DNA from 3 places in the Clostridium septicum genome. Region 2 is predicted to be linked to each of the others. Evidence: riboswitches for the same ligand, from Rfam matches in the RefSeq annotation. Region 2 holds a riboswitch; each other region holds the start of a gene.

Region 1 (10,471 bases), 170 kb from region 2:
ACATTTCTAGCTATTAATATCCCTGTTATCACTATACCTATAATTGCAAGTAAAGCACTACCTTTAGTTATATCTCCAAGAGCAACTAAAGTTCCTTCTCCTTTAACAACTACACCGGCTCCTTCAAGACCTATTAATGCTATAAATAATCCTATACCTACTGAAATTGCCTTTTTAATATTATTAGGTATAGAATCAACTACTGCCTCACGAACATTAAATATAGTTAATACTATAAATATTAATCCTTCTAAAAATACTGCTGTTAAAGCAAATTGAAAAGAATAACCCATTCCTAAAACTACAGTAAATGCAAAAAAGGCATTTAATCCCATTCCAGGTGCTTGAGCAAATGGAAGCTTAGCATATAGTCCCATTATTAATGTAGAAACTACTGCTGAAACTGCAGTTGCTGTAAATACAGCCCCTTTATCCATTTCTGCTGCAGATAAAATTGATGGGTTAACTATTAATATATAAGCCATAGTCATGAAGGTAGTTATACCTGCTATCATTTCTCTTTTTACATTTGTTCCACTTTTGGTTAAATGAAAATAATTATCTAAATAATTATTTTTTTTCGTATTTTCCATAAAACCGTCCCTTCTTTCGTATATTTTTATGAATCCATGAACTATAATACATCATTTTTCGATAATTGCCAAGTAATTATACGAATATTTTTTTGTTTTTTTTAATTAAATTATGTGATAACATTTACATATGCATATTTTCCATTATAATAATTACAAATAATACGTATAAAAAAATAAGACCTCGTCTTTAGAAGTCTTATTTTTTTATTCTATAACCACTTCTTGAATTCTCTTATATATTTCCCCTTAATTGCTTGAAGTAATACACAATAACTTAATAATAATATTAACAAAATTGGAAAATACATTAATGGTAATGATGTAAAGCCTAATAAGTTACCAATATTAGTAAAAGGCATTATTAAACCTATTGCTATAATTAATACTGTCAATAAAATTACAGGCCTATTAGCTCTACTTTGAATAAATGGAACTTTTTCAGTTCTTATCATATGAACTATTAAAGTTTGAGACAATAGCCCCATAATAAACCATCCGGTTTGAAATAAACTTTGCATCTCAACTGAATTAGCTTTAAATACAAACCACATAACTAAAAATGTTAAAATATCAAATATTGAGCTTATAGGTCCTATAAAAATCATAAATCTTCCAATATCCCTTGCCTCCCATTTCTTTGGAGTTGATAAATATTCACAATCCATTGAATCCCAAGGAATAGACAACTGTGAAAAATCATATAGTAAATTTTGAATTAAAAGTTGTATTGGAAGCATTGGCATAAATGGCAAAAAAGCACTTGCTATTAATACAGAAAATACATTTCCAAAATTAGAACTTGCTGTCATCTTTATATATTTTATTATATTTCCAAAAACTCTTCTTCCTTCTATAACTCCATCTTCTAAAACCATTAAACTTTTTTCAAGTAAAATAATATCTGCAGCTTCTTTTGCTATATCAACAGCATTATCTACAGAAATTCCAACATCTGCTTGCTTTAGAGCTGCCGAATCATTAATTCCATCACCCATAAATCCAACAACATGTCCATTCTTTTGAAGTACTTTTATAATCCTTGACTTTTGTAATGGTGATAATTTAGCAAAAACATTAATTTCTTCCACTGCTAAAGCTAATTCACTATCATTCATAGAATCTATATGACCACCAAGTAATATATCTGAAACATTAATTCCAACTTCATGACATACTTTTTTAGTTACAGATTCATTATCTCCAGTCAGTATTTTTACATCTACACCACTATTTTTTAATGCTTCAATAGCTTTCTTTGCAGATTTCTTTGGTGGATCTAAAAACGCTATATATCCCATTAAAACCATATTAATTTCATCTTTTATTCCAAAATTTTTTTCATCTGGTATATCATTTTTTTGTGCCACAGCTATAACCCTCATGCCTTCTGAATTTAATTTATTTACCATAGCTAATGTATTTTCTTTTATTTTTTCTGTAAGCTTTAATACCTCTCCATTAACTTCTACATAAGAGCAAATTCCAAGTATTTCTTCTACTGCTCCCTTTGTAACTAACTGTCTTTTTCCTCTTATAGCCTTTAATACAACTGACATTCTTCTTCTTGAAAAATCAAATGGAATTTCATCTACCTTTTCAAATTTCTTTTCATTATTATCACAGCCTAATTTCTTTCCAAATTCTAGGATTGCTACATCCATTAAATTTCTTAATCCTGTTTGATAATAGCTATTTAAATATGCATACCTTAATACTCTTAAATCTTCTTCTCCATTTACATTTAAATGCCTTTCAACTACTATTTTATCTAAAGTCAAAGTACCAGTTTTATCAGTACATAAAATATCCATAGCACCAAAATTTTGAATTGCATCTAATTTTTTAACTACAGTTTTCTTTTTTGCCATTGTAACTGCACCTTTTGCTAAATTAGTAGTAACAATCATAGGAAGCATTTCAGGTGTAAGACCTACTGCTATTGAAATTGCAAATAAGAAAGCTTGTAACCAATTACCTTTAGTTAAGCCATTAATTACAAAAACTATAGGTACCATTATCATCATAAATTTTATAAGGAGCATACTCACCTTTGTTACACCTTTTTCAAAACTTGTACTCTCTTCCTTGTTTACTATTTCATTTGCTATACTTCCAAAGTACGTATTATTACCTGTAGCTAAAACAATACCTATAGCACTTCCACTAATTATATTGGTTCCTAACAATAAAATATTATCTAAATCAGATAAAGCTATTCCCCTATCTCTTTCCCTTAAAATTGTAAACTTTTCTACTGGTTCTGATTCACCTGTTAAACTTGATTGACTAACAAAAAGATCTTTACATGAAATAATTCTCATATCGGCTGGAATCATATCCCCTGCTGAAAGATAAACTATATCTCCAGGAACAATATTAATCATATCTATTTCTTTTACTTCTTTATTCTTTCTTTTAACTGCTACTGTTGTTTTTACCATAGCCTTTAGTTTACTAGTGGCTTCCTCTGATTTACGTTCTTGAAAAAACTTTAAAATCGCACTTATAGTTACCATTGTTATTATAACTATAACTGCTTTAAAGCTTCTTTCATCTTTAGTTGCTATAATAACATCAGTAAAAATTGAAACTATAGCTAATGTTATCAATACTAAGTTAAAAGGATTTATAAAAGATTTTAAAAGTTCTGCATACCAAAGCTTTCTCTTTTGGTGAATAACTTCATTATATCCATATTTATTAATTCTATTTTTTACTTCTTCATTTGAAATTCCTTCTATATTTGTATTTAAAATATCATATAGAGTTTTATTACTCATCTTTCCATATTTAATTAAATTATTTGTTAATATTTTTTCTTTTAACATTTCTAGACCTCCATTACTAAATATTTTTAAATTCTTAAAAAAAGACAACAGTAAATAAAGCTAAAAAATTATCTTTTTTAACTAAAAACATAAGAAATTTAAAATTGGAATTATAGTAACTTTGGTAATAAAAATAATTTAGACATGAAAATAGAAATGTTTATTCGATGTGAAAAAGATTGATCTCCTATACTCTAAATCATCACTATCTTCAGATTTAAACTTCTTATTATTACCCGTGCTGCTATTTCCAGATTCCATTCTTTTTCACCTCCTAAATTTAATAAATAATATTAAAAATAAAAAAAACCCTGTCAAACTCAAACTTGACAAAGGTATAATACACTTATTACTTATACTTTCTCGTTCGAGTTTTAGCTCTGCAAGGCAATGTAATCGCATTAAGTTAAACCTTCTTTGTTCGGCAAAACCTGCTAACCAGTGAAAGATGTTTCCATCCTTTTACGGCAGCGACCCGTATCCTTGTAGTAACCTCACCTACCGAGGCCTATTTACTTTTACAATATTATACTATTCTTTACTTTCAAAAATGTCAATACTTTTTTAAATATTATAAATAATTAATAAAAAAAAAAAAAAATAGTACACATAATTTAAATATTATGTGTACTATAAATAAAAATTATATTACTTGCTCATTGCTTCTTCTATAGCAACTGAAACTGCAACTGTAGCTCCAACCATTGGGTTATTACCCATTCCGATAAGACCCATCATTTCAACGTGAGCTGGAACTGATGATGATCCTGCGAATTGTGCATCTGAGTGCATTCTTCCCATAGTATCAGTCATACCGTATGAAGCAGGACCTGCTGCCATGTTATCTGGATGAAGAGTTCTTCCAGTACCACCACCTGATGCAACTGAGAAGTACTTCTTACCTTGTTCTACGCATTCCTTCTTATATGTTCCAGCAACTGGATGTTGGAATCTTGTAGGGTTAGTTGAGTTACCAGTAATTGATACGTCAACTCCTTCGTGATGCATTATAGCAACACCTTCTCTAACGTCATCTGAACCGTAGCACTTAACTGCAGCTCTTGGTCCGTTTGAGTATGCTTTTTCTTTAACTATTTCTAATTTACCAGTCATGTAATCAAACTTAGTTTGAACATAAGTAAATCCGTTAATTCTTGAAATTATATAAGCAGCATCTTTTCCAAGACCGTTTAATATAACTCTTAAAGGTTCTTTTCTTACTTTGTTAGCTTTTTCAGCTATCTTTATAGCACCTTCAGCAGCAGCGAAGCTTTCGTGTCCTGCTAAGAATGCGAAGCATTTAGTTTCTTCTCTTAAAAGCATAGCTCCTAAGTTTCCGTGTCCTAAACCAACTTTTCTATCATCAGCAACTGATCCTGGGATACAGAATGCTTGTAGTCCTTCTCCTAGAGCTTCAGCAGCATCAGCAGCCTTTACACAGCCCTTCTTTATAGCTATAGCAGCACCTAAAGTGTAAGCCCACATAGCGTTTTCGAATGCGATTGGTTGAGTTGACTTAACGATATCATAAACGTTGATTCCCTTTTCGTCACATACAGCCTTAGCATCTTCTATTTTTTCCATTCCGTATTTCTTTAATACTGGAGTAATTTGGTTAATTCTTCTTTCATAACTTTCAAATAATGCCATGTTTCTATTCCTCCTTACAATATTATTTGTGTCTTGGATCTATAACTGTAACAGCGTCATCAAATCTTCCGTATTGTCCTGTAGCTTTAACTAAAGCTTCATTAGCATCCATTCCCTTAGCAATCATTTCCATCATCTTTCCTAAGTGAACAAATTTGTAACCGATGATTTCTCCATCAGCATCTAAAGCTGTTTCAGTTACATAACCTTCTGCCATTTCTAAGTATCTTGGTCCCTTAGCAACTGTTCCGTACATAGTACCAACTTGAGATCTTAATCCTTTTCCTAAGTCTTCAAGTCCAGCTCCTATTGGTAATCCACCTTCTGAGAAAGCAGTTTGAGTTCTTCCATAAACTATTTGTAAGAATAATTCTCTCATAGCTGTGTTTATAGCATCACAAACTAAGTCTGTGTTTAATGCTTCTAATATAGTTTTTCCTGGTAATATTTCTGAAGCCATAGCAGCTGAATGAGTCATTCCTGAACATCCTATTGTTTCAACTAATGCCTCTTCTATTATTCCATCTTTAACATTTAAAGTTAACTTACAAGCTCCTTGTTGTGGCGCACACCAACCCACACCATGAGTTAAACCTGAAATATCTTTAACTTCTTTAGATTGTACCCATCTTCCTTCTACAGGAATCGGTGCTGGACCATGATTAGGTCCCTTAGCAACAACACACATTTCTTCAACTTCTCTTGAATACATCATATCATTGATTCCTCCCTAATTATTAAATAGTTGCAGTCTCGTCCTACTAACTATATGTTCAATATGTAGACTACACATAACTGGGTCAAAATTAAACCCACTGGGTTAAATTAATCCTCTTTAATAATATCAGAACTTGTCCATACTAACAAGATTTTCTTGTAAAAATTTTATCTTTTTAGGAATAAAAAAATAAAACTTGAAATTTTTATTATATTATGATATCATATCTAAATGTAAGCAGTAAGTCGGCATGGCGGAACTGGCAGACGCACATGACTCAAAATCATGCGGTTTTACCGTGAGGGTTCGATTCCCTCTGCCGGCACCAAATAGTTTTTAAAAATCTCGTAACCTATTTAAAATAGATGGTTTCGGGATTTTTATTTTGCTTAACCCCCCTTAAAAAGTGCTACCTGAATAAATTTTATTTTAAAATCTAATCAATACTATCTATAGTTAATGAATATCCAACTGGCTTACGCCCTACGGCTTTTACTTTATCTTCATCTTTAACTTTATAATTCAGATTATAATAATAAGTAGACCTGCTAAGCTTAACTATTCTTAAAACTAGAGATATACAGTAGCCTAAATTTATATATTTATTAGCAATTTTTATTTTATCTTCAATTGAGGGTTTGCTTTTTTTAATAGATCTTTAAGAATAGATATTTCTAAGTCTTTTTCCCCTAAAATTTTCTTCAACTTATCATTTTCTTGGGTCACTTCATTTATTTCTTCTTCATTACTTTTTCCCTCAACTGAAGTTTTTCTACCTGGTTTAGTTTTTATCTGATTTCTATTTTTTGACTTACTTATCCAAGTGAAAATTGTACTAGTTGATATTCCATGTTTTCTTCCTACTAAAGAAACATTTCCTACCTCTTTAACCTCTTGCAATATTTGTTCCTTTTGTTCGTCTGTGTAATGTTGTCCTCTCATAGTTACCTCCAATTACTTACTATATTTAGTATATATTGTAATTGTCCAAATATCTATAGAGGCTTAAGAGATTGCACAATAGTTACTGTAATTTAAATAATAATAAAATATAATAATTTCAACTATTCCATATTTTCATTTTTTACTAATTTACTTAATAAATCACTTAAATATAATATTACTCCTATTAATAAAGGTATAATATAGTAGCTTATTCTATATAAAATTATTAGTAATAAAACTTGCTCTTTAGGCACATTAAATTTATCAAGTCCTACTATTAAAACTAAATCAAAAGTTCCCAACCCACTTGGTGCCATACTAATTATTGCTGCAACTATTCCTACTACATATATGGGTAAAAAATCAAATATACTTACATTTATATTTAGTATATAAATAAGACCAATTATTAGACTAATAGTAGTTATCCATTCTAATATGGATATAGATATAATTTTAAGTGTTGTTCTATAGCTATATCTATCTCCATTTTTTATATATTTATATGTTATAGTTATAATTATAATTGGTAAATACATTGCAATTATAATTGCTATATAATCAATGTAAGATATATTTCTTTCTATAGTAAATAAATATATGCTATAAATAAGACATAAAAGCGAAAAACCACTTAAATTTAACCCAACAACTTTTGAAGTTTCCTTTATAAGTTTTTTCTCATCATCCACATAATCTTTATAAAAATATCGCTTTAATACTATTGCCGCACTTCCACCAAACCCTACAATATTCGCTACTGAACTAGCAATCCATGAATACTTATAAACCTTTTTAGTATCTAAGGCTATTCCAACTTTTTTTCTTATTACTAAATCATAAAATGATAAAGGTATGTATGATATTATTCCTAATAAAACTATTATAAAAATATTTACAACAGTTAATTTATCTGAATACTTATAAAACAGTTGAATATTCATATCAATAAATATTCTGTATAGTTCTTTTGTTACAACAACTAATATAATTGCCATTACTAAAATTTGAATAATCCTTACTGCTAGATTATTAATTATTTTTTTCATTGCTATCCTCACATATCTTCTCTATTTTAGCTTTAAATTTAAGTATAGTTTTTATTATAATACTTATAATAATCTCTACTAATTTTAAAATTACTACTATCATTACTATATAGTTAATCGCTATATTATTATAGGAATAGCTAAATCCCCTTCTAACATTAATACATAATAAAAATATAATCAAATTAATAAACGTATAATAGTGCTGATTTTCTTAGTGTCATAACATCATTAACCCATCTCCAGTTGTATCAACTATATGATTATTTCTTTTTAAAGCTAAAAGAAATTCTTTTTTGTTATGTAGATACTCGTCCAAATATAGATTATTCTTTAGCTACTTTTTTTAATATACTAATTAGTTACTAACTGTTTTGCATCTATGTATTTATGCCTATCTTTAAATATACGTCCATAAGATCCTATTAAATATTTCTATACTAAATTTCCTTTATTAAGAAAACTATATAGTATTAATAATTATAGCTACTGCTAGAGATGTACTAATTAATAAAACTAACTATTCCCTATATTATATTACACTAATTTATATTGCTTTATTTTAAATTAATCCTTAAAAATTCCGTAATTAAATCTAAATATATTTAACCTTTAATTAATATACGCTTTACTACTAATTAAATTCTTACTCCACTTATTTGCTATATACAACAAAAATTAAAGGAAATTAAAAAGACTGGCTTCTGTAAATAGAATTTGGCCAGCCAATACAATTTCCCAAGACTTTACTTCTATTAGAATTATACAAGTTTATAAAAAAATAAATTAGATATCTATTATAATCTTAAAAATTTATCCTAGAAATCCATAGTTAATAGTCAGAAAATAACAATTCACTATTTGTTAATAAGACCATCTCATCTTCTAGTTCACCTAAATTCATAACAGAATTATATCCACCATATTTATCCTTATTCACTAATATTGACTCTTCCCCAAAAACAACAATAGAATAATAAATAGGTCTATCCACGCCTAAATATCGTCTTAAATATTTTATATGAGCATCATTTTGAGTACAAGGATTTACTCTATAATATGTATTTCCATCAATCTCTTGTATCCATTTCTCATCATTTTCTAATCCTATAACCTTCCAGTCCAATTTTTACTTTCTATAACAAATATTCCATAATAATTAACTAATATTAAATCTATTTCTGTTTTTTTCCATTTCCTATTGGTATATATACATTGTGAAACAATCTTCCTCCTAATAAAAATTTATCTAATATGTTTAGAACTTTAACTTCACCTTCTTTCCCCTTTTTAATTAATGAATCCTCTTTATAACTTCTATTATTTTTATAACATTTACATATATCTATATATTTTTTAACCTTTAATAATATATAAAAAACTATAATAAAAAGTAAGTATATCTTTATATCTAATAATAATTCATTTATAATAATCACAGCCTTTATGTAGTTTAATTATTATGGTATCCAACAAAACTATAATTTAAACAATGAAAAATGTACTTGTAATAAAATTAATCTTTAATACTTATTATTTAAATATATCTTTATTTTTATTTTTTAATAATATGTATATATTTATTATTAATATGATAATAATATTAATAAGGATATTCCTATTATCCTAATTAATATGAAATAAAAGAAAGGAAGGCTATAGTTCAATAGTCTTCCTTTCTTTTATTAACTTATAGACTCTTCTTCTATTACATTATGAATCCATTTATAGCTTTTAAATCTAAAAATAGAAACTATAAATTTTGCCACTTCTTCAGCTGTTACCATTAAAATTACTAAATATATTGGAAATTTTAAAATTAAAGCTCCTATAAATGCCATTGGTACTCCTATAAACCACATTGTTAAAGCTTCTGCTTTAAGTGCAAAGCCTGCGTCTCCTCCACCTCTAAATACTCCTACTATAAGTATTAAATTTACAACTCTAATAGGATAACATATACTATATATTTTTAATATTATGATTGAATACTCTTTAACTATATCTGACACATTAAATAATTTTAATATAGGTGATGCCAATAAAAATACTATTATTCCTAATATGACACCCATAGCAAATGCTAATATAGTAAACTTTCTTCCATATCTCTTTGCTATTTCTTCTTCTCCTGCACCTATTTGATTCCCTATCATTACTAATGAAGAACTTGCCATACTGAAACATACTACAAAAAATAAATTTTGTATGTTATTTGTTATTTGAACAGATGCCATAGATTCTGTTCCAAGCTTTCCATAGGCTATTGAATAAAAAAAAGTTCCAAGTCCCCAACACGCTTCATTAAGAACTACAGGAATTACTGACTTATATATTAAAAATACAAATTCTGTGTTAAATTGAAAGTATTCTTTAAAATCTCCATGTAAAACTTTATGCTTATGCCCCTTAATCATTAACAATATGCATTCTATAATTCTTGCTATAACAGTTGCAATTGCCGCACCTTTTACTCCCATGGCTGGAAATCCTAGCTTTCCAAATATAAATATATAATTTAAAACTATATTCACACCTACTGCTACTGCACTTATAATCATAGGAGTTTTGGCATCCTCCATACATCTTAAAGATGTTGCTATTGTAAATGTAATGGCTGTTACAATATAACTTAAACTTACAATTGCTAAATATGAAGAAGCTTCCCTTATAACCTCATGATCT
Region 2 (10,471 bases):
AATAATAATAATTAAAATCAGTAGCCACATCACATATAATACCAAAAAGTCCAGGTTCTTTTTCAACAACTTTTCTAATTTTAACATTAGATTTTAAGTCTTTAAATTGAACATATTGTTTTTCAGACCAATTTATTAAATACTGGGTTTTTTTAGCTTCACTTTCATATGCCCATAAACTTACTTTTATATTTAAGTCATAAAAATTTTTTAGAAGTTCACAGTCACCACAGACTACAGCTTCATTTCTTTCAGAAAATAATTTTTCAAGTAATCCTTTAAATTCAGCTTTAACCTTTTCAGAAGTACCAGTTCCAGATGAGCTTTCTAAAGTTTTAATTTCATCTTTAGTAAAACTAGAAGATTCTTTTTCTGTATAAGCTATAACTTTAGAAACAGGTGATGAAATTAAGGTTATTAATATTAAAAATGGTAATAGTTTAAACTTTTTAGCCACAATATTCTCTCCTTTATTTAAAAAATTTTTTATAGTGTTAGTTTGTACAAAATGATTTAGATTATATGTAATAAAAAATATTTTTTATAAATCACAATGAAACTTCTTAGATAATAAAATATTATAATATAAATATTTAAGGGGTTTTTATGTTTAAAAAATTAGATTTTTTATATGATAAAGCAAAAGAGATAAATTTTGATAATAGTTCTAAATTAGTTTTTATATCAGATGTTCATAGAGGTGATGGAACGTATTATGATGCACAATTACCAAATAAAAATATATATAAAGCAGCATTATATCATTACTATAAAAAAGGCTTTACATATGTTGAAGTAGGAGATGGTGATGAACTTTGGAAAAATAAAAATTATAGTGATATTGCATACTGCTATGAAGATATTTTTAAATTATTAAATAAATTCAAAGAAAATAATAGGCTTTTTATGCTTTATGGAAATCATGATATAATAAAAGGAAGAGATAGCTTTTATTCTAAGCAATATAAATCTTTAAAAAAGTGCGGAGATGATTATGGGAAAGAATTTTTAAATTTTATAAAAGATTTAAAATTTTATGAGGCTATAAATTTTAGATACTCTCCAGTAGATGAAAAATTTTTAGTTATTCATGGACATCAAGTAGATTTTATTAATTCTCAGCTATGGATGATTTCTAGATTTTTAGTAAGATATGTATGGAAATTTTTAAATGGAATAGCTGGTTTTAAAGATCCAACAAGTCCAGCTAGAAGTAATACTAGAGGAAGCAAAGTTGATAGAGAACTCTTAAGGTGGGCAAAAGAAAGAAAGAAAATGATTCTTTGTGGTCATACTCATAATAGTAGATTACCAGGAAAAGGAGATCCGCCTTATTTTAATGATGGGTGTTGTGTATTACCTTATGCCATGACAGCTATAGAAGTTGAAAATGGTAAAATATCTTTAATAAAATGGAGTGTAGAGGTGCAAGAGGCTGGAGTTTTATGGGTAAGAAGAAAAGTTATTTACGGACCTTTAAATATAGAGGAATATTTACTTTGGACTAGGGAAGAAAGAAATAGAATGCTTAGAGAAGCTGAAGAAATTAAAAATAATAAAAGAAAGTAGGAGTTTTTAGAAATGACAAGCATTGATTTACATTGTGATACAGCTAGTAGATTATTATATGAAAATTTAAGTTTAAACAAAAGTATATGTAAAGTAGATATAGAAAAGCTTAGGAAATCTAAAGCATTAGCACAAGTTTTTGCAAATTTTATAGAACTTAATATAGTAGATAATCCATATGAAGAATTTAAGAAAATGTATAACAATTTTATAGGTGAAATAGATAAAAATGCAAAGAATATAGTTATTGTTAGAAATTTAAGTGAGCTAGAAAATGCTAATGCTAATGGGAAAATAGGAGCATTTTTAGCCATTGAAGAAGGTGAAGTACTAGAGGGTAAAGTAGAGAGAGTTAAGGAAATGTATAATCTAGGAATAAGGTTTATAACATTAACATGGAATTTTAAAAATAGTATAGGATATCCTAATGGTGATTATAAATATAAAGATAAGGGATTAACCGAAAAAGGAAAAGAAATAGTTAATGAAATGGAAAGATTAGGTATTATTCCAGATTGCTCACATTTATCAGATGGGGGATTTTATGATTTGGTTAATATTTGTAAAAAACCTTTTATAGCAACACATTCAAATGCAAGAGCTGTAACAAATCACCCCAGAAATTTAACTGATGATATGATAGTTAAGCTTTCTAATAAAGGGGGAGTAATGGGATTAAATTTTTGTGCTCCATTTTTAGGAGATAAAGAAATTCCAGATATGCTTGAAATGATAGCTCATTTAAAACATGTTAAAAATGTAGGTGGAATAGATGTTTTAGCATTAGGAACTGATTTTGATGGAATAGAAAATGAAGTTGAAATTAAAAATATAGGTGAAATAGGAAAGCTTTCACAAGCTTTAATAAAAGAAGGATTTAAAGAAAGTGAAATAGATAAAATATTTTTTGGAAATGTAAAAAGAGTAATTAAAGAGTGTTTATAGAGATTAGGAGAATAAAATGATTAACTTACAAGGAAAAGTAGCATTAGTTACAGGAGCATCAAGAGGAATTGGAAAGGAAATAGCACTACAGCTTGCTAAAAGTGGAGCATCAGTGATAGTAAATTATTCAAAAGATGATAATGGAGCAGAATTAACTTTAGCAGAAATAATAGCAAATGGTGGTTATGGCAAGCTTTCAAAAGGAGATATTTCTTCTTTTGAAACTTGTAAAAATATAATTGATGATATTATTAAAAACTTTGGAAAAATAGATATTATTATAAATAATGCTGGAATATCTAAAATAGGATTATTTATGGATTCATCATGTGAAGAAATAAATAATTTAATAGGAATTAATATGCTAGGAGCAATGTATTTAAGTAAGTTTGCACTTCCACATATGATAAGTAAAGGACAGGGAAACATAATAAATATTTCATCAATGTGGGGAGAGGTTGGAGCTTCCTGTGAAGTTATGTATTCAACAAGTAAGGGAGGAATAAATTTATTTACAAAATCACTTGCAAAGGAAGTAGCACCAATGGGAATAAGAGTAAATGCTATAGCTCCAGGAGTAATTGATACAGAAATGAATTCTTTTTTAGAAGATGATGATGTAAGACAATTAGAAGAGGAAATACCTGCTGGAAGATTTGGAAAAACATCTGAAATAGCAAAAGCAGTATTATTTTTATGTAATGATGAATGTAAATATTTAACTGGTCAAATAATAAGAATTGACGGTGGATTAATATAAATTTTATAGCAATTTAATAAATTTATTTTAAATAGTATTATATATAGTCCCTAAAATAATATTTACAGTTGTACATTATATTAGAAAACAAAAAGGTGGATATTATTATAATGATTAATGATGTAGAGAGAAGTTTAGGCAAAGACTATAGGGGAGATATTAATTTTTTAATTGAAGAATATATGCCTTTTATTATTAAATCTATATCGGAAACTACTGGTAAATATGTTTCTTTAGAAAATAGTGAGGAATTAAGTGTTGGATTATTAGCCTTTAATGAAGCTGTAGAAAAATATGAGGATAATAGAGGTGGATTTTTATCTTTTTGTAAATTAGTTATTTCAAGTAGAATAAAAAATTATTTAAAAAGAGAAAACAAGGAAAATAATAAAGTATCTTTCGAAGAATTAATTGCACAAGGTATAGAGATAAAAGAAGATCACACCAATGTTGGAGAAGATAAAGAGGAGCTTTTAAGGGAAATAAATATTCTTAAAAGTGAAATAGGGGAGTTTGGGTTTACACTAGATGATTTAGTAGAGGAAGCACCAAAACATGAAGATACTAGAAGGAATGCTTTAAAGTTATCTGAAAAGGTAAGTAAAGTAAAAGAATTGACAGATCATTTATTTGAGAAGAAAAGATTACCTATAAAAAAAATATCCTTAAGGTTTACTGTAACAGAAAAAGTAATAAAAAGAAGTAAAAAGTTTATTACTACAGGTATTATTATTTATTATAAAAACTTTAGAAATTTAAAGTTATGGATAAAAAAATAAGGGGGATATTTATGTTTAAATGTTTAGTAATGGAAATAAAAGATAACATAGTTATAGTAATGAATGATGATGGATCAATGGTTAGAATTAGATTTAAAAATGGCATTAATGTGGGGGATAAAATAATATATTTAAAAGAAGATATTATTAATAAAAAAGTCAAACAATTTAATTATAAACCATTTATGGGTATTGTTGCTTTACTTATGATATCAATATTGGTATATTTTAATTTTAAATCTATCTCCCCATATGCAGAGGTTAGTTTAGATGTTAATCCTAGTATTAAAATAGAATTAGATGAAAATCAAAATATAATAGATATAAAAGGAATTAATAAGGATGGTAGTAGTATTGATTTCACAGGAATAAAGGGTAAAAATATAAATGATGGAATTTTAGAAATAAAACAAAGATTAGTAGAGAAAAATTATATTTTAAGAGGTAAATCATTGTTATTTGGATTTGCTTTTGTAGATACTTCCGAAAATATTCAGTATGAGGATCGTGTCAAAAGAGTTATAAAAAATACATTTAATGATAATGACGTTGCTTTTATTAAAGGAGATAGTAATAGTATAAGTGATTCTGATAAAAAAGGAATTTCATTAGGAAGATATTCAGCATCTTTAGATTTTGATGATAATAAACTAGAAGAAATCATTGAAAATTTAACTGTTGATGAAATATTAGATGCAATAAAAAATAAAGATAAATATATTTTTTGGAATGCAGAATTACAAGAAGAAATGATGGATGAACTAGAAGATAGATTTGAAGAAGATAAAGATTCAAAGGATAAAGCTGATGACGATTTAGAAGAAAATGAAAAGCAAAGTAATGATGATAATAAAGATGATGATTTGAAGGATTTAGATTAATGAAAAGTCAGGAGGTAAATTTGTTTACTTCTTGACTTTTTTTAGATTTTAATAAAAATTTTCAGATAAATTATAAAAAAGTACCTAAAGCTACTTAATAGTTTGTATTATATAGTGAAAGTTAAGAAAGTTATAAATTAATATATTAATTTAGGAGGAAGCATTATGAAAAATGGATTAATAGCATTGTTATTAGGAGCAATCATTATTGGTGGAGGAGTAGTTGGAGTAAATGCTTTATCAAATGAAAAAAATAATAGTGAGTTAAATAAAAATTATATAGAAGATTTAGAGGATGAAATAGAATATAAAATAGAAATAAAGATTTTAGAACAAGCAAAAAATAAATTAGGAATAAAGGATAATGAATGGAAAACATATGATGAATTAGAGGATATAATTGAAGAAAAGTTAGGTATTGATGATATAGATGATAAAGTTGATATTGAGGATTTAATAGAGAAAAAACTAGGTTTAGATGACGATGTTACTGATTATATTTATAATGAAGATTAAATTTTTAATAAGGCTGTAGACAAGAATTTTATTTAGGTCTACAGTCTTTTATTAATAATAAAAATTTTTTCAGGGATAATAAATAGTATAAAAGTTGAATTTTGGGAGGAAAAATTATTGAGAAGATTATTAATAGTAAAATATTTAGAACATATAAAATAGATTATTTAGGAAAGTATAAACTTTATACTGAAGATGAATTAAAAAGGTCTAGAAATGATGGAGAATATGTAAAGCCTAAAGAATTTTAATATAAAATACGAGAAATATAGAGGGATTTAATAATATTAACATTTACATTGTTATATATAGTAGAATAATTGAAGTCTTTTAGATTGAATAATTAGTTTAAGAGAGTATAATAATTCTATTAAATAGTAATTCTAGGGGGAGTAGCATAAATGAAGAATATAAAAGTAATAGTTATTTCAACAATAATATCGTTAGTTTCATTTGGATTAGTTTCTTGTTCAACAGGTCCTATAAATGCACCAGAAGAAACATCTAAAAAGGAAGAATCATCAAGTGATAATGATATATTTAAAAAAGTAAATGAAATAATAGATAGTGATAAAATATCAGAAAAAAAAGAAGAACTTAAAAATGAAAATAATAAAAATGAAAATGAATTAAATAGTTATAAAGATAGGTACAATATAGATGAGTTAAAAAATAAACTAGATGATGTTAAAAAAAGTGTTGGTGATTTTAAAGATTCACAAGACAAAGAGAAAATAGAAGATGAGATAAATAATATAACCGAAACTATTGAATCATTAAAAGAAACGGCTAAGAAAGAAGGGGCAATAGATAGCTCTATAAAAGATAATATTGATAATTTAAAGAGCTCTGTTGATGATGTAGTATCTAAGGTTAAAGATATAGACAAAAATAAGATAACTTTAGATAAATTACAAGATATAAAAGATAAATTAGGAAAATTGAATAATTAATAGAAAAGCTGTAGCCAAAAAATGCTATGGCTTTTTTATATAAAATTAGAAAAAGTTGATAAAAATGATTTTACATAGTACTATGAAGTATATAATTAATAAAATATAAACAAGAGTATTTCTAGTTGAAATAAGAAAGGAATTTTTATGGGAAAGACATTAGTTTTAGCAGAGAAGCCAAGTGTTGGTAGAGATATTGCTAAGGTTTTAAATTGCAATCAAAATAAGGGTTCATATATTGAAGGAAATAAATATATAATTACATGGGCATTAGGTCATTTAGTTGGACTTCAAGACCCAGAAGGCTATGATAATAAATATAAAACTTGGAGTATGGAAACATTACCCATGTTGCCGAAATACATGAAATTAACTATTCTAAAAAAAACATCAAAGCAATTTCATGAAGTAAAAAAGGTAATGACTAGAGGTGATATTGACGAAATTGTTATAGCAACAGATGCGGGAAGAGAAGGGGAACTTGTAGCACGTTGGATTATAGAGAAAGTTGGATGTAAAAAGCCAATTAAGAGATTATGGATATCATCACAAACTAATAAAGCTATTTTGGATGGCTTTAAAAATTTAAAGCCAGGAAAGGCATATGAAAATCTTTATAAAGCAGCAGTATGTAGAGCAGAAGCAGATTGGTTTGTAGGACTTAATGTAACAAGAGCATTAACATGTAAATATAATGCACAACTTTCAGCAGGAAGAGTACAATCTCCTACTTTAGCAATGATAGTTCAAAGAGAAGAAGAAATAAAAAACTTTAAACCTAAAGAATATAATACTATAAATGTAAAAACAGATAAATGTAAATTTACGTGGGTTAATAAAGATAATAATGGAAGAATTTTCGACTTAGAATTTAGTAAAAAGGTTGAAGCTAAACTTAAAGATGCAGATGTAAATATAGTAAATGTTAATAGCAAGGATAAAAAAGTTTATCCTAAACCACTTTATGATTTAACAGAACTTCAAAGAGATTGTAATAGACTTTGGGGATTTTCTGCAAAACAAACTTTAAATGTAATGCAAAGGTTATATGAAAATTATAAGGTTTTAACATATCCAAGAACAGATTCAAGATATATTACAACAGATATAGTAGGAACCTTAAAAGATAGAATAAAAGCAGTAGGGATTGGAGAATATAGAGGAATTTGTGAAAATCTTTTAAAGAAAGATATCAAAGGAAATAAGAGTTTTGTAGATAATTCAAAAGTGTCTGATCACCATGCTATAATTCCAACAGAAGAAAGAGGAAACTTAGCTCTTTTAAGCTCAGAAGAAAGAAAGGTTTATGAATTAGTAGTAAAAAGATTTTTAAGCCACCTTATGTCAGCTTATGTTTATGTGGAAACTACTTTAGAAGGTGAAGCTAATGGAGAAAGACTTTTAGCTAAAGGAAAGGTAGAAAAGGATAAGGGATGGAAGAGACTTTATGATAAAGTAGATGAAGATGAATCTTCAGATGATATAAAAGAGCAAACTCTTCCTGTTATAAATAAAGGAGAAGTTTTAAAAATTAAAAATGTAGAAGTTAAAAAGAACTTTACAACAGCACCATCTAGATTTAATGAAGCTACATTACTTTCAGCAATGGAAAATCCACAAAAGTATGTTAATGTAGATAAAGCCTCAGCTAAAACATTAAACGAAACAGGGGGACTTGGAACAGTTGCAACAAGAGCTGACATAATAGAAAAGCTATTTAATTCTTTTGTTATAGAGAAAAGAGGAAAGGAGATATATCCAACTTCAAAAGGAAAGCAATTGATAGAATTAGTTCCAAATGACTTAAAATCACCATTATTAACAGCTAAATGGGAAAAAAGATTAGATGAAATAAGTAAGGGAAAAGCTGATTCATATCAATTTATAAAAGAAATGAGAAATTATTCAAAAGCTTTAGTTGAAGATGTAAAAATAGCTAATAGCAAATTTGTTCATGATAATAAAACAGGAAAGAAATGTCCAAATTGCGGTAAATACCTTCTTGAAGTAAAAGGGAAAAATGGAATAATGAATGTCTGCCAAGATAGAGAGTGTGGATATAGAGAAAGTGTAAGTAGAAATACTAATGCAAGATGTCCTGAATGTAAAAAGAAATTAGAACTTAGAGGACATGGAGACGGTCAAATATATGTATGTCCAAATACTAATTGCACGTTTAGAGAAAAGGCATCAGTATTTAATAAGCGATTTGATAAAAAATCAGATAAAATGAATAAAAGAGAAGTTAATAATATAATGAGAAAAATGAAGAAGGAAGCAGAAGAGGATATAAATAATCCATTTGCAGATCTTTTAAAAAATTTAAAGTAAAAAATATATTGACATATTATATTTAGTTGTGTAAGATTAGTTAGTCAATAAAATAAAAATTGTTAGGTGAGGCTCCTATAAGGAAATATGTTGCTGCCCAGAAAAATCTAGAGATTCCAATGGGTTAACAGAAATCATCGCTAAGGTGATTTTTAATGTAACTGACATTTTGTCTACGCTTTATAGTGCTAAAGCTCTACGAGTTAAAAAGAAGTTACAAGACTTTTTGTGTAGAGCAAAAAGTCTTTTTTTATTTGAATTTCTAAGGAGGTGGTATTAATGGATTCGTATCTGGGGAAAATTTTAAAGACAATTAAATATTGGGGAGAATCTATTTATACCACGTATAATTTAATATCCCTATACTAAAAAGGGGAAAAGTTATGAAATTAGAAATGAATAAGAATGAATTAAGAAGATTTTTATTACATGCACCTCAAGATAAGGTTATGAAATATATAGAAGGTGCTCATCCAGTAGATATACTAGATGTATTAAGAGAAAATATAGATGAAAGAAAAGATATATTAAATAGATTATCAGAGAAATTTATAGCATCTATTATAGATGAAGCTGATGCAGAAGAAAAATATCATATACTTATGGAATTTTCAGAAAATAAGCAGAAAAATATTGTTGAAGAAATGTCATCAGATGAATTAACTGATTTACTTGGAATATTAGATGAAAGTCAAGCAAATAAAATTTTAGCTAAAATGACAGCAGAAGATGCAAGAATGGTTCGCCAACTTTTAAGCTATGATCCAGATACAGCTGCAGGTATAATGGCTACAGAGTTTATATCAGTAAAAGATAATATGACAGTTAGAGAAACTTTAAAATATTTGCAAGAAACATCTAAAGAAGCAGAAAATATATATGATTTATATGTAATTGATTCTTTAGATAAGTTAAAAGGTGTAGTTTCACTAAGAGATATAGTTACTAGTAATTTTGACACTTTAATTTCAGATATAGTTCAAGAAAATTTAGTAAGTATTCCTTATGATATGGATCAAGAAGAAGTTGGACATATATTTGAAAAATATGGTTATTTAACAATTCCAGTTGTAGATACTTTTAATAGACTTTTAGGTATAGTAACAGTAGATGATGTAATGCAAATTTTAAGGGATGAAAATACAGAAGATATTCATCGTCTTGGAGGCGTAGCAGAAGGTGAAAAAATTAATGGAACATTATCAGAATCTGTTAAAAGTAGATTGCCATGGTTATTTATAAATCTTTTAACTGCTATACTAGCTTCTTCAATAGTTGGAATATTTGAAGGAACTATTGAAAAAGTTGTTTCATTAGCAACATTTATGCCTATAGTTGCAGGTATGGGAGGAAATGCTGGTACTCAAACTTTAACAATAATAGTTAGAGGATTAGCTTTAGGAGAGTTAAATTATAAAAATGTAAAACGTGTTTTATTTAAAGAAATTGGAATTGGTGTTATTACTGGACTAGTAATAGGATTGTTAATTGCAATTCTAGGATATATATGGGAAGGAAAAGTTATATTTGGAGTTGTAATAGGAATTGCCATGCTTTTAAATATGATTATTGCAACTATTTCAGGTTTCCTAGTACCTGTTATATTAAAGAAACTTAAAGTAGACCCAGCCTTAGCATCATCAGTGTTTGTTACTACATTTACAGATGTATTAGGATTTTTCTTCTTCCTAGGCTTAGCAACAGTATTTATTGGTTATTTAATGTAAATATTATACA
Region 3 (10,471 bases), 1.0 Mb from region 2:
AACTCACAAATTAAATCTTATGAGCTGTCTTATTTTCAATACTTTCAAAAAGTTAATACTCTACCTTTTTATTTTACTTTTTAGCTTTACTAATTTTTACATTCTTGCCTTTTATAGATACTTCTTTATACTTTTTAATAATTTCATTCCCTTTTCCATTTAAAATATCAACAAATGAACATATATCCTGAACATCTATAATTCCTATATCTTCACCTGTTAGTTCCTTTAAGTTACTTAGACATCCTACTATATCTATTGGACGAATTTTCTTCTTTTTACCTGCTGTTAGATGAAGTTTAGTTACATCCTTATGTATAGATTTTTTATTATTTCCTATGTTTTTGCTTAATTCTTTTTGACTTTCTCTAAATACTTTTCTTCCTTCTATAACTTTTTCTTGCGATGGTAAATTCCCCATTGGAATTTTATAACCTATATATTCCTCTATTCCTTCTAATAATTTATTTTCATAATTAGAAACAAATGATATAGCAAATCCCTCTTTTCCAGCTCGTCCTGTTCTTCCTATTCTATGTACATAACTTTCTCTTTCCATAGGAATTTCATAATTAAATACATGAGTTATATGATCTACATGTATTCCTCTAGCCGCAATATCTGTAGCTACCAATATTTTAAATTCTTTATTTTTAAATCTTTCCATAGTATTTAATCTGTCTTTTTGCTCCATATCACCATGAAGTTGTTCTACTTTTATACCATCTCTCTTTAATTCATTATAAAGACTTTTAACCTTATCTTTTGTATTACAAAAAACTATTGCAGCTTCTGGAGCATGTGCATACAAACATCTACATAATTCTTCATCTTTATTATTAGAATCTATGTTTATGTAACTTTCTTTTATTTTTTCTCTATTAAAAACCTTAGATTGTACAGTTAGACTTTTAGGATTTTTCATATACTTTGAACATAGATTTTCTATTTCCTCAGGTAAAGTAGCTGAAAATAATGCAGTATTTCTTTCTTTAGGCAATCTATCTAATATTTCACCTATTTGATCTATAAATCCCATATTAAGCATTTTATCTGCTTCATCTATAACTACATATTTAATATGCTCTAAGTTTAAATTCCCCCTATTTATATGATCATTTATTCTTCCAGGAGTTCCTGCTACTATATGTACTCTTTGTTTAAGCTCTCTAATTTGTTCATTAAAAGGCTGTTTGCCAAATACTGCTGCGCATCTAACTTTTTTAAGTCTTCCTATATTGGATATATCATCCTTTACTTGAATTGCTAACTCTCTTGTTGGTACTAAAATTAGTCCTTGAACTTTTGTTTCTTCAACTATTGCCATTTCACATAATGGTATACCAAAACTTGCTGTCTTTCCACTACCGGTTTGTGATTTTACTATTATGTCTTCTTTATTTAACATATTAGGTATAGCTTCTTTTTGAACTTCTGATGGATTGCTAAATCCTAAGTTATTTAAAGCTTTAAGTATCTCTTCACTTAATCCCATATTTTTAAATGTTTTATTATTCATTAAAATACCTCGATTTCTAAATTTATAGTATTATTTTAACCTATATAATATTTATTAACAATTAAAAGAGAGGTTTTACAACCCCTCTTATTATGTAACTAACTAAATAAGGCTAGTACTTAAACTATTACCCTTTAGTTTGCTAAACTAATTTAAAGTTTAGTTAATATGCTTTATTAAAAAGTATATTATAAATTTAAATTTATTTCAAATATTTTAATAATTTAAATAAAAAAGTAACCAAATGCATACCCTGCATATATAAATATAGCATTCCATATTGCTATTCCTATAGTAGAGTATATCGTGAAATTTACTATATTCATTCTAAATGTCCCCGCTACAAAAGGTATTAAAGTTCTTCCAACTGGTACTAATCTAGTTACTAAAACTCCTTTATTACCATATTTCTCTACATAGCTATATGTTTTCTCTATAGACTTTCTTGTCTTTGGAAATCTTTTATATATTTTATCTAAAATAGAGTTTCCAAAGTAATATGATATAGCATATAAAATATAACTAGCTATTACTCCTGCTAATATTGATACTCCTAATGCAACAAAAAAGTTAGTTCCTGATTTAGAAGCAACAATACCTGCAGCAGGCATAATAATAGCTGCTCCTAAACCTGGAAAATTAAGATACTCTAAAAATATAATAAAAAACAAGAACATCATACCATATTGAGAAATGTATTGCATAATTTCTTGTATGCCCAATGTTAAACCTTCTTTCATATGTATTTTCTAGTTTATTTTAGTTTAACTGATACATCTTAAATTAATCTTAATTTTTAATTTTTATTCTCTTAAATTTACTTTGATTTCTCTGGTTTATTATATTTTTCTCCCTTTGTATCAACAGTAATTGATTCAATAATTACATCTGTTTTTGGCTTATCATTAGAATCAGTTTCTACCTTCTCTACTTTTTCTAATACATCTATTCCTGATATTACTTTACCAAATGCTGCATATTGTCCATCTAGATGAGAAGCATCTTCTGTCATTATAAAAAATTGACTTCCAGCTGAATTAGGATCATTAGTTCTTGCCATTGATAACACTCCCTTTTCATGCTTTAAGTTATTTTCAAATCCATTTGATTTAAATTCTCCTTTAATTGAATATCCAGGGCCACCTACACCTGTACCTTCTGGATCTCCTCCTTGAATCATAAAACCTTCTATTATTCTATGAAATGTTAAATTATTATAGAATCCATCATTAGCTAAAGATATAAAGTTATTTACAGTATTAGGTGCTATGTCGGGATAAAGTTCTGCTTCTATATTCCCATAATCTTTTATTTTAATAGTTGCTATTGGTAAATTTTCTGTTGATCCTTCTTTTTTTCCATTATTTTTAGAAGAGGTACATCCAACTAAAACTACTAAACTTAAGCTGGTTGCTAACATAGTTAATAAATATTTTTTTAAATTCTTTCTCATAACACAATCTCCTTTTATTTACAAATTAACATTATTTATTATACTATTTTAATACATAGTAAAACAATATGTTAAAATATATAATAATTATTTATTAATAAAAACGATATAGGATGTTAACCTATATCTTCAATTAAAACCTTCTAAGATATTTGTAGTATGTATTTTATTGAATTTCTTATTTGATGAACAATACATGTTTGAATATTTACTGATGGAAATACTGTTTTTATAGCTTGTGGAAGCCCTTTTAATTCATCCATACAAGCAATTAAAATCTCTTTTACACCTCTATTTTTTTAATCATTGCAAATTCCTAACCAGAATTTAGCACCTTCAGCTTCATCAACCCATATACCTAAAATATCTTTATATCCTTCCATAGTGTATCCTAAGCATATATAGACAGCCTTGTTAACTATCTTTCCATTACTTCTAACTTTAAAGTACATAGCATCTAAATAAACTATTGGATATATTTTATCTAATGCTCTATTTTGCCATTCGGCGGCGCTAGCAAGCACTTTATCAGTTATTTTAGATACCATCGATGGTGATATAGTTATTCCATATAAGTCTTCAATTTCAGCCTGAATATCAGATGTTGACATACCTTTAGCATATAAAGATATAATCTTTTTATCTAACTCAGTACACACAGTTTCATATTTTTTTATAATTTATGGCTCAAATTCAGCATTTCTATCACGGGGTAGTCTAGATCGACGTCACCGAAGGAACTTCTTAAATTCTTGCGACTATAACCATTCCTGTAGTTCTTCTTAGTTTGATCAACTGCTTCTACACGTTCATATTTATTTCTTCCTAGATATTCTTCCATTTCACCTTCTAATATATTTTCAAGAACATCTTTAACTAATCTTTGTATTAATCCGTTTTTACCCATCACATCATCGATTGTTTTGCATCTTTTAATTTCCTCGTTGTAATCAAAGTCGGTATCAATTTTTCTTGTCATAATAATTCCTCCTAATTTATATAGTATATTATTCCAAAACTTCCAACTGTTGATACAAAAAAAAACAGTAGATAGTTTTGTTTTTACACAAAACTATCTACTGTCTCAATTATTCAATTGAGTTTCCATCAAAATCTGTGTACTCAGCTCTATTTTTATCATTTCCTACATTGTTTTGATTCCCATGAAGTCTTTGTCTTCTTTCACCTTTTTGTTGAGACTCTTTTGTTTTATTATTTTTTGGCATATATAAGCACATCCTTTCTATAAAGTACTATTTGTCCTTCTTACTTATTTTGTACCTATAGAAATTTTTAATGCATTTATATTTTTATACTTCAAAGTTCTCTATTTCAATAGAGTATACTCCACAGTTTTTACATACTATTACTGTTACAAGATAACTACGATCGACTTTTCCTTCTCTATAAAGCTTAGTAAATGATTTTTTTTCATATTCATCGTCTATACTACTTGTTATAAATTTACCATCTTTTCCATAAGCATAAAAGAAAAACTCTAGAAAATCAAATACCTTTTTCTTTTCTTCTTTTCCAGCTCTGCACTCCTCACAACAAGTTTCATAATATGCAGTATCAAAATCTACATCGTCACTATTTGCAAGTAATTCTAAAACTTTTTTTTCATCTATTCCTTCTAATTCAAATTCTTCATCATTTGCAAAGTAATCTAAATTATCTTCTTTTAATTCATATTCTTTTCCTTCAAAATTAAACTTATATGTCATAAATTAATCTCCTTTTTACTATTGATTTTTACTATAATCAACATTAATTTATATAAATTAGTTTAACATACCTTAATATTCTTTGCACCTATAAAGATTTTTTGCATTAATTTTAAAAATTTATTTTATAGGAATTTGTATTTCTGTTATGAATTCATTTTCTATAGATGTTTCGTGAACATCTAATTTATATATTTCTATTGGATCATCTAATATTTCATAAGAATTTCTTTCTATAAACTCAAACATTTCTTTTAAATAAATTTTATTTTTACTATAGGCACCTTTATATGAATATGTAACATATTTACCTTCTTTTAAAACTAAATTGTATCCTTCATCTAAATCCTCTAAAAGACAAAATACAGATTTATATTGATTGTATATACCTTTATCTAACTTATTTGAATTATAAATCGCACCAATATGATTATTTCCTAAAAGGTAAAATTTCTCTTCATATTCCTTTTGAAGTTTTTTAACTAAAAAATCTACTTCTACATCTCTTGATATATCTCCATTTAACTTTAATGCTTTTCTTTCTTTTATATAAACAACTTCTACTTTATTAATTAAACTGTTCTCTATTACTTCTTCTATATCTTTAAGCCTTTTAGATATATTAGCTTTTTGTTTATTTAAATCTATTATTTTTTTGTTTAATAACCGTATTTCTTCATTTAACATTTCTTTAGTAGAAGTTATATTTCTATTATTAATATATTCTTTTATCTTTGCCATTGAAAAATTTAACTCTCTTAATTCTTTAATTAAATTTAACTTCCATATATCACTAATACTATATAACCTATAATCATTTGTATCTCTAATAGGCTTTAATATGCCTATTTCCTCGTAATACATTAGAGAGTCTCTTCCAATTCCATAAATCTTAGAAATTTCACCTATCTTATAATACTCCTTCATAAAATCTCCTTATTTCTACTAAAATAAATTTGACCTTAGTATTATACCATAGTTTATATTTATTAATAGGTAGTATCAAATTTCACTTAAGGAGTTATACAATGAAGGAAAAAAAAGAAAATATAAATGATAACCTCACACTTAGAAAAAAATTTATTAAATATTTGCTACCATCAGTAGCTGCAATGTGGGTATTTTCATTATATACAATGATAGATGGAATATTTGTTAGTAGAGGTGTAGGTCCCGTGGCTTTAGCTGCTGTAAATATATCTATGCCATTTGTTAATTTTATATTTGCACTTTCTATGCTTTTTTCAACAGGGGTATCTACTGTAATTGCTATTTATTTAGGACAAAAAAAATTGGACAAAGCTAGAGAAGCTTTTAGTTTTAATGTGCTTTGTATAATAGTAGTATCTATTTCAATTACTATTATAAGTTTAATAAATATAGATAAAATAACATTATTTTTAGGAGCTACAGATGCTACATTTCAATTAGTTAAAGATTATTTAAAGATTATAATGATTTTTAATGCTTTCTTTATAATTTCTTATTGTCTTGAAGTATTAAGTAAAACTGATGGATTTCCTCATTTATCTATAATAGGAATGATTATTTCAGCTGTAACAAATATAGTATTAGATTTTATTTTTGTTATACTATTAGGCTTTGGAATTAAAGGAGCTGCTTTTGCAACAATAATATCACAAGGTGTTTCTTGTTTATTTTTCTTAATACATTTTTTAAGTTCTCGTGGAAAATTGAAATTTGTTAAATTTAAAATTAATTTTGAAATGCTAAAGAGAATATTATATATAGGCTTTCCTGATGCAATTACCGAATTAACATCTGGAGTAGTAATACTTTTATTTAATCAAACAATTTTAAAATATATTGGAGAAGATGGGATAATAACTTATAGTATAATTTCCTATGTAAATACTTTAGTTATAATGACAATGATTGCAATAACTCAAGGTATGCAACCACTTTCTAGTTATCATTATGGAAAAAATGAAAATAATGTAGTAAAAAAACTTTTAAAGATGAGCATAAAAACAATTGCTTTTTCTTCAATATTTATATTTATGCTATGTATTGTTTTTGCTAGTCCAATAGTATCTATATTCTTAAAGGGACAATCCCCTGAATTATTTGCCTATTCAGTAAGTTCCTTTAGAATATTTTCTATTACTTTTTTAGTTCTTGGTTTTAATGTTTTAACATCAGGTTACTTTGCTTCAATTGAAAAAACTTTTGACGCCACTATAATTTCTTTGTCTAGAGGCCTTGTTTTAATTACTATTGTTTTAATTGCTATGACCTCTTTATTTGGTGAAAAAGGAATTTGGATTTCTACTTTAATTTCTGAATTATTATGTTTAATAATTTCAATAACATTACTTTATAAAAACAAATTATCTTTTTAAAAAACATTTGATAAAACCATTTGATATATAAATTATATTTTTAACAAACTGAAAAGGATTATCGTACGATAATCCTTTTATATTTAAAGTCTAAATTATTTTCTTAATTCATATTTTAACTCATTTAATAACTCAATTTCATTGGTTATAATACTTGTAACACCAAACTCAATTGCCTTTTTCATATCTATTTTATTATTTATAGTGTACGGATTGACTTTAATATAATTTTCCTTTAACTCATTCATTATATTCTCATCAAATATAGAATAATAATACGGATGATAACACTCACACTTTATATTTTTCAAATATTCATGAACATTTACAAGTGTTGTTTCAGTTAATGCTCCTGTAATTATATTTTTATTTAATGCCTTAACCTTTAATAAACTGTAATGATTAAATGAAGATATAATTACTCTATTTTCAATATTATATTTTCTTATTAAATCTAAAACTATTTCCTCCAACCCATGATATTTTATTATACTATTTTTAAGTTCTATATTTAACACTTTTAAACTAGAATCTTTAAATAATATTATTAATTCCTCTAAAGTTGGAATTTCATGATTATTTTTACTTCTAAAAGACTTTAATTCATTTAAAGAATAATCCTTAACAAACCCTTTTCCATTCATAGTTCTCTCTAAAGTTTCATCATGAATTATAACTGGAATACCATCCTTTGATAACTGCACATCGGTTTCAATACCATCTGCTCCAAACTCTATAGCCTTTTTAAAAGCTATCATTGTATTTTCATCATATTTTCCACTATATCCTCTGTGAGAAATATTTAAAATCATTTCATATCCTTCTCTCTATAATAAAATTATGCCTCTAATAATTTTATCATATCTTTTATCCTAATTATTCCCTTTTTATTTTTTCTTTTTATTATAAAGTTAGATAGAGATTTATTTTTTGAATAGTAAGTGTTATTTCCAATTGCTATTACTATACCTAAAGCTGTTCCTTTTACAATTTCTGTTCCCTTCAAACATATATTATCTAATTCTGTTATTTTTTTATTTAGGTAATAATCTCCCCGTATATTCTCATGTTTCTTTACTAAAGTATCTCTTCCTGTTAACGTATACTCACTAATATATAAATTGTTACAATGTATAATTCTAACATCTGCTGGTACATATTCACCTATATTTAAATGTATTACATCTCCAATAGTTAAATATTCTACTGATACCAATATCTCTGCACCTTCTCTTGTTACTTTATAGTACTTTTTTTCTTTTATTTCTTTTAAGGAATTTTCTATTTTATTTTCTCCATATTTTTTTCTTCTTAATTCTGCTTCTTCATTACTAATTCCTCTTATACTAGTTTTCAAAATCCTATATACGTCATTTATATTTATTTTGCTAAACCTAATTAATTTATCTATTGATATATTGCTATTTCTTCCGTTAACCATACCCATACCTCCCAAATTACAATAGTAAATAAATATAACTTTTAACATTACTTTATTAAACCATTTTAGAGATTATCTTAGATTATACTTAAGAAATAGTAGATGCTATAAAGATTAAAGGTTCTAGAAATTTAGGCTAGGAATTTTCTACCTTGGAAGAATAGACCTTACTTCCATTTCTTTGATGAACTATATATTTTAAACGCTCTCCACTATCACTCTCTAAAATGTACTCTGGTTCCATTCTTCCACCTCCAAAAATATATTTCTTTATAAAAAATAAACCCTTGTTTGTACTTGAACAAACAAGGGTATTATTTAACTAATAAATACACTTTCTCGTTCAAGTTTTAGCTCTTTAAGGCAATGAAATTGAATTAAATTAAACCTTCTTTGTTCGGTAAAATTTGCTAACCAGCTTAGAGTGTTTCCACTCTTTCACGGTATCAATCCGTATCCTTAAAGTAACCTCACCTACCGAGGATTATTTTATTTATAGTTTATTATATTTAAAATTGTTAAATTTGTGACTATTTCTTAAATCCTTAATAATATTTTGTTAATCTCATCACTTACCTGTAATCTCTCTTTATATATCCAGTTTACATCAAAATCTAAACCAAATATTTTACAAAAAGAATAATACATATTTATTCTTTGATAATAACATTCTAATTCATCTAAATTTCCCTTATAACATTGTGGTTTTGTAATAGTTTTATTTTTAATTACAAATAATTCTTCTACATAATCTAAAAATGTGTCCATAAGTTCATTTTTTGAAACATCAAAAGGTACCTTTAATAACTCCCATTGAATACTTTCTTTAAGCTTATATCTTTTAATATTTTCTAAGATTATTAGATATTCATTTATATCCATTTTTCTATAAAAATCAACCTTTTCCTCTCTAGTTGCCCATAAGGCCAGCTTTTCATTTAAAGGTAGTCCCTGTACTTTTAAAATAGCTTCAGATGGACCTACTACAGCCTCTTTTATTACTCTATCATTTTCTTGTAGCTTTTCTTTGATAAATTTTTGATTATCTCTAACTGTAGCAACATAGCCTACTTCATATATTCCTTTTCTTCCTGCTCTACCTGCAACCTGTTTAACTTCCTGTGATGTTAAAGGTCTTATTTCTTCTCCATCAAACTTTTGCAAATCTAGAAATATTATTCTTTTTATTGGAAGATTTACACCCATTCCAATAGCATCCGTTGTAATTAATATTTTATTCTCTTTATTTATAAATTGATCATATTGCTTTCTTCTAACCTCTGGAGGTAAATCTCCATATATTATACTTGCTTTTATTCCCAAATTAGAATACTGCTCTGCTAAACTTAAAACCTTCTTTTTAGAAAATACAACTATTGCATCTCCTGCGTCTGCCTCAACATTATTAAAGTTTCTATTTTCAACTTCTAAAGGTATATTTCTTTTATACTCCTTAAATTCATAATCATCGCCACAATCCTCTATTATCTTTTCTAGTATTTCCTTTGCATTTAATGCTCCACAAATATGAATTTCATTACATCTTAATCCTAATAATGCTCTACTCCAAGCTGCTCCCCTTTGTGAATCATCAATCATTTGAATTTCATCGATTATAGCAATATCATACTCCTCATTTAAATTTACCTTTTCTATTGTACATGATATATGAGTAGCATTATTATTAATTAATTCTTCTTCTCCGGTTAATAAATTACATACTACTCCTTCATTATTTAATTTCTCATAATTTTCTAAAGCTAATATTCTAAGTGGAGATAAATATATTCCCTTTTTAGCACTTTTAAGCCTTTCCATAGCAGTATAAGTTTTTCCTGTATTCGTTTCCCCTAAATGTATGAAAATTTTTCTTCTCATACTTCTTGCAACTTTATATTCCTCTTTAGGATTAGCTGGGAAGTTTTCTTCAAACTCTTTAGATATAAGTTTAGGTATGTGTTGTTTAGT

What was found. A riboswitch is a leader RNA that binds a small molecule or an ion and turns the genes downstream of it on or off. The one in region 2 is predicted to bind magnesium.
Region 1: it holds a riboswitch for magnesium, as region 2 does, so the genes downstream of both, mgtA (magnesium-translocating P-type ATPase) here and mgtE (magnesium transporter) in region 2, are expected to answer to the same signal.
Region 3: it holds a riboswitch for magnesium, as region 2 does, so the genes downstream of both, CP523_RS03395 (P-type ATPase actuator domain-containing protein) here and mgtE (magnesium transporter) in region 2, are expected to answer to the same signal.

The regions. Positions count from the first base shown of each region.
Region 1 covers NZ_CP023671.1:2,951,333-2,961,803, reverse strand. Annotated here, with positions in the region: gene CP523_RS13680 (NCS2 family permease) at 1-593, opposite strand, end outside; gene mgtA (magnesium-translocating P-type ATPase) at 806-3,424, opposite strand; M-box (ykoK) riboswitch at 3,776-3,937, opposite strand; gene CP523_RS13670 (GGGtGRT protein) at 4,073-5,074, opposite strand; gene CP523_RS13665 (iron-sulfur cluster assembly scaffold protein) at 5,097-5,789, opposite strand; tRNA gene CP523_RS13660 (tRNA-Leu) at 6,037-6,120, shown strand; gene CP523_RS13655 (transposase) at 6,408-6,734, opposite strand; gene CP523_RS13650 (lysylphosphatidylglycerol synthase domain-containing protein) at 6,857-7,786, opposite strand; gene CP523_RS13640 (nuclease-related domain-containing protein) at 8,619-8,912, opposite strand; gene CP523_RS16640 (hypothetical protein) at 8,894-8,956, opposite strand; gene CP523_RS16425 (hypothetical protein) at 8,962-9,225, opposite strand; gene CP523_RS13630 (MATE family efflux transporter) at 9,472-10,471, opposite strand, start outside.
Region 2 covers NZ_CP023671.1:3,117,779-3,128,249, forward strand. Annotated here, with positions in the region: gene CP523_RS14360 (amidase domain-containing protein) at 1-457, opposite strand, end outside; gene CP523_RS14365 (metallophosphoesterase) at 607-1,569, shown strand; gene CP523_RS14370 (dipeptidase) at 1,582-2,514, shown strand; gene ymfI (elongation factor P 5-aminopentanone reductase) at 2,531-3,274, shown strand; gene CP523_RS14380 (RNA polymerase subunit sigma) at 3,385-4,053, shown strand; gene CP523_RS14385 (anti-sigma factor domain-containing protein) at 4,065-4,934, shown strand; gene CP523_RS14390 (hypothetical protein) at 5,100-5,450, shown strand; gene CP523_RS16065 (hypothetical protein) at 5,552-5,701, shown strand; gene CP523_RS14395 (hypothetical protein) at 5,852-6,403, shown strand; gene CP523_RS14400 (DNA topoisomerase III) at 6,551-8,734, shown strand; M-box (ykoK) riboswitch at 8,786-8,945, shown strand; gene mgtE (magnesium transporter) at 9,118-10,461, shown strand.
Region 3 covers NZ_CP023671.1:744,192-754,662, forward strand. Annotated here, with positions in the region: gene CP523_RS03355 (DEAD/DEAH box helicase) at 74-1,519, opposite strand; gene CP523_RS03360 (DedA family protein) at 1,744-2,259, opposite strand; gene CP523_RS03365 (peptidylprolyl isomerase) at 2,337-2,972, opposite strand; partial or broken gene CP523_RS03370 (IS256 family transposase) at 3,131-3,951, opposite strand; gene CP523_RS15895 (clostri-philic family protein) at 4,061-4,198, opposite strand; gene CP523_RS03375 (DUF3785 family protein) at 4,283-4,699, opposite strand; gene CP523_RS03380 (MerR family transcriptional regulator) at 4,820-5,626, opposite strand; gene CP523_RS03385 (MATE family efflux transporter) at 5,728-7,062, shown strand; gene CP523_RS03390 (glycerophosphodiester phosphodiesterase) at 7,158-7,874, opposite strand; gene CP523_RS03395 (P-type ATPase actuator domain-containing protein) at 7,901-8,503, opposite strand; M-box (ykoK) riboswitch at 8,831-8,992, opposite strand; partial or broken gene CP523_RS03400 (SUV3 family DEAD/DEAH box RNA helicase) at 9,041-10,471, opposite strand, start outside.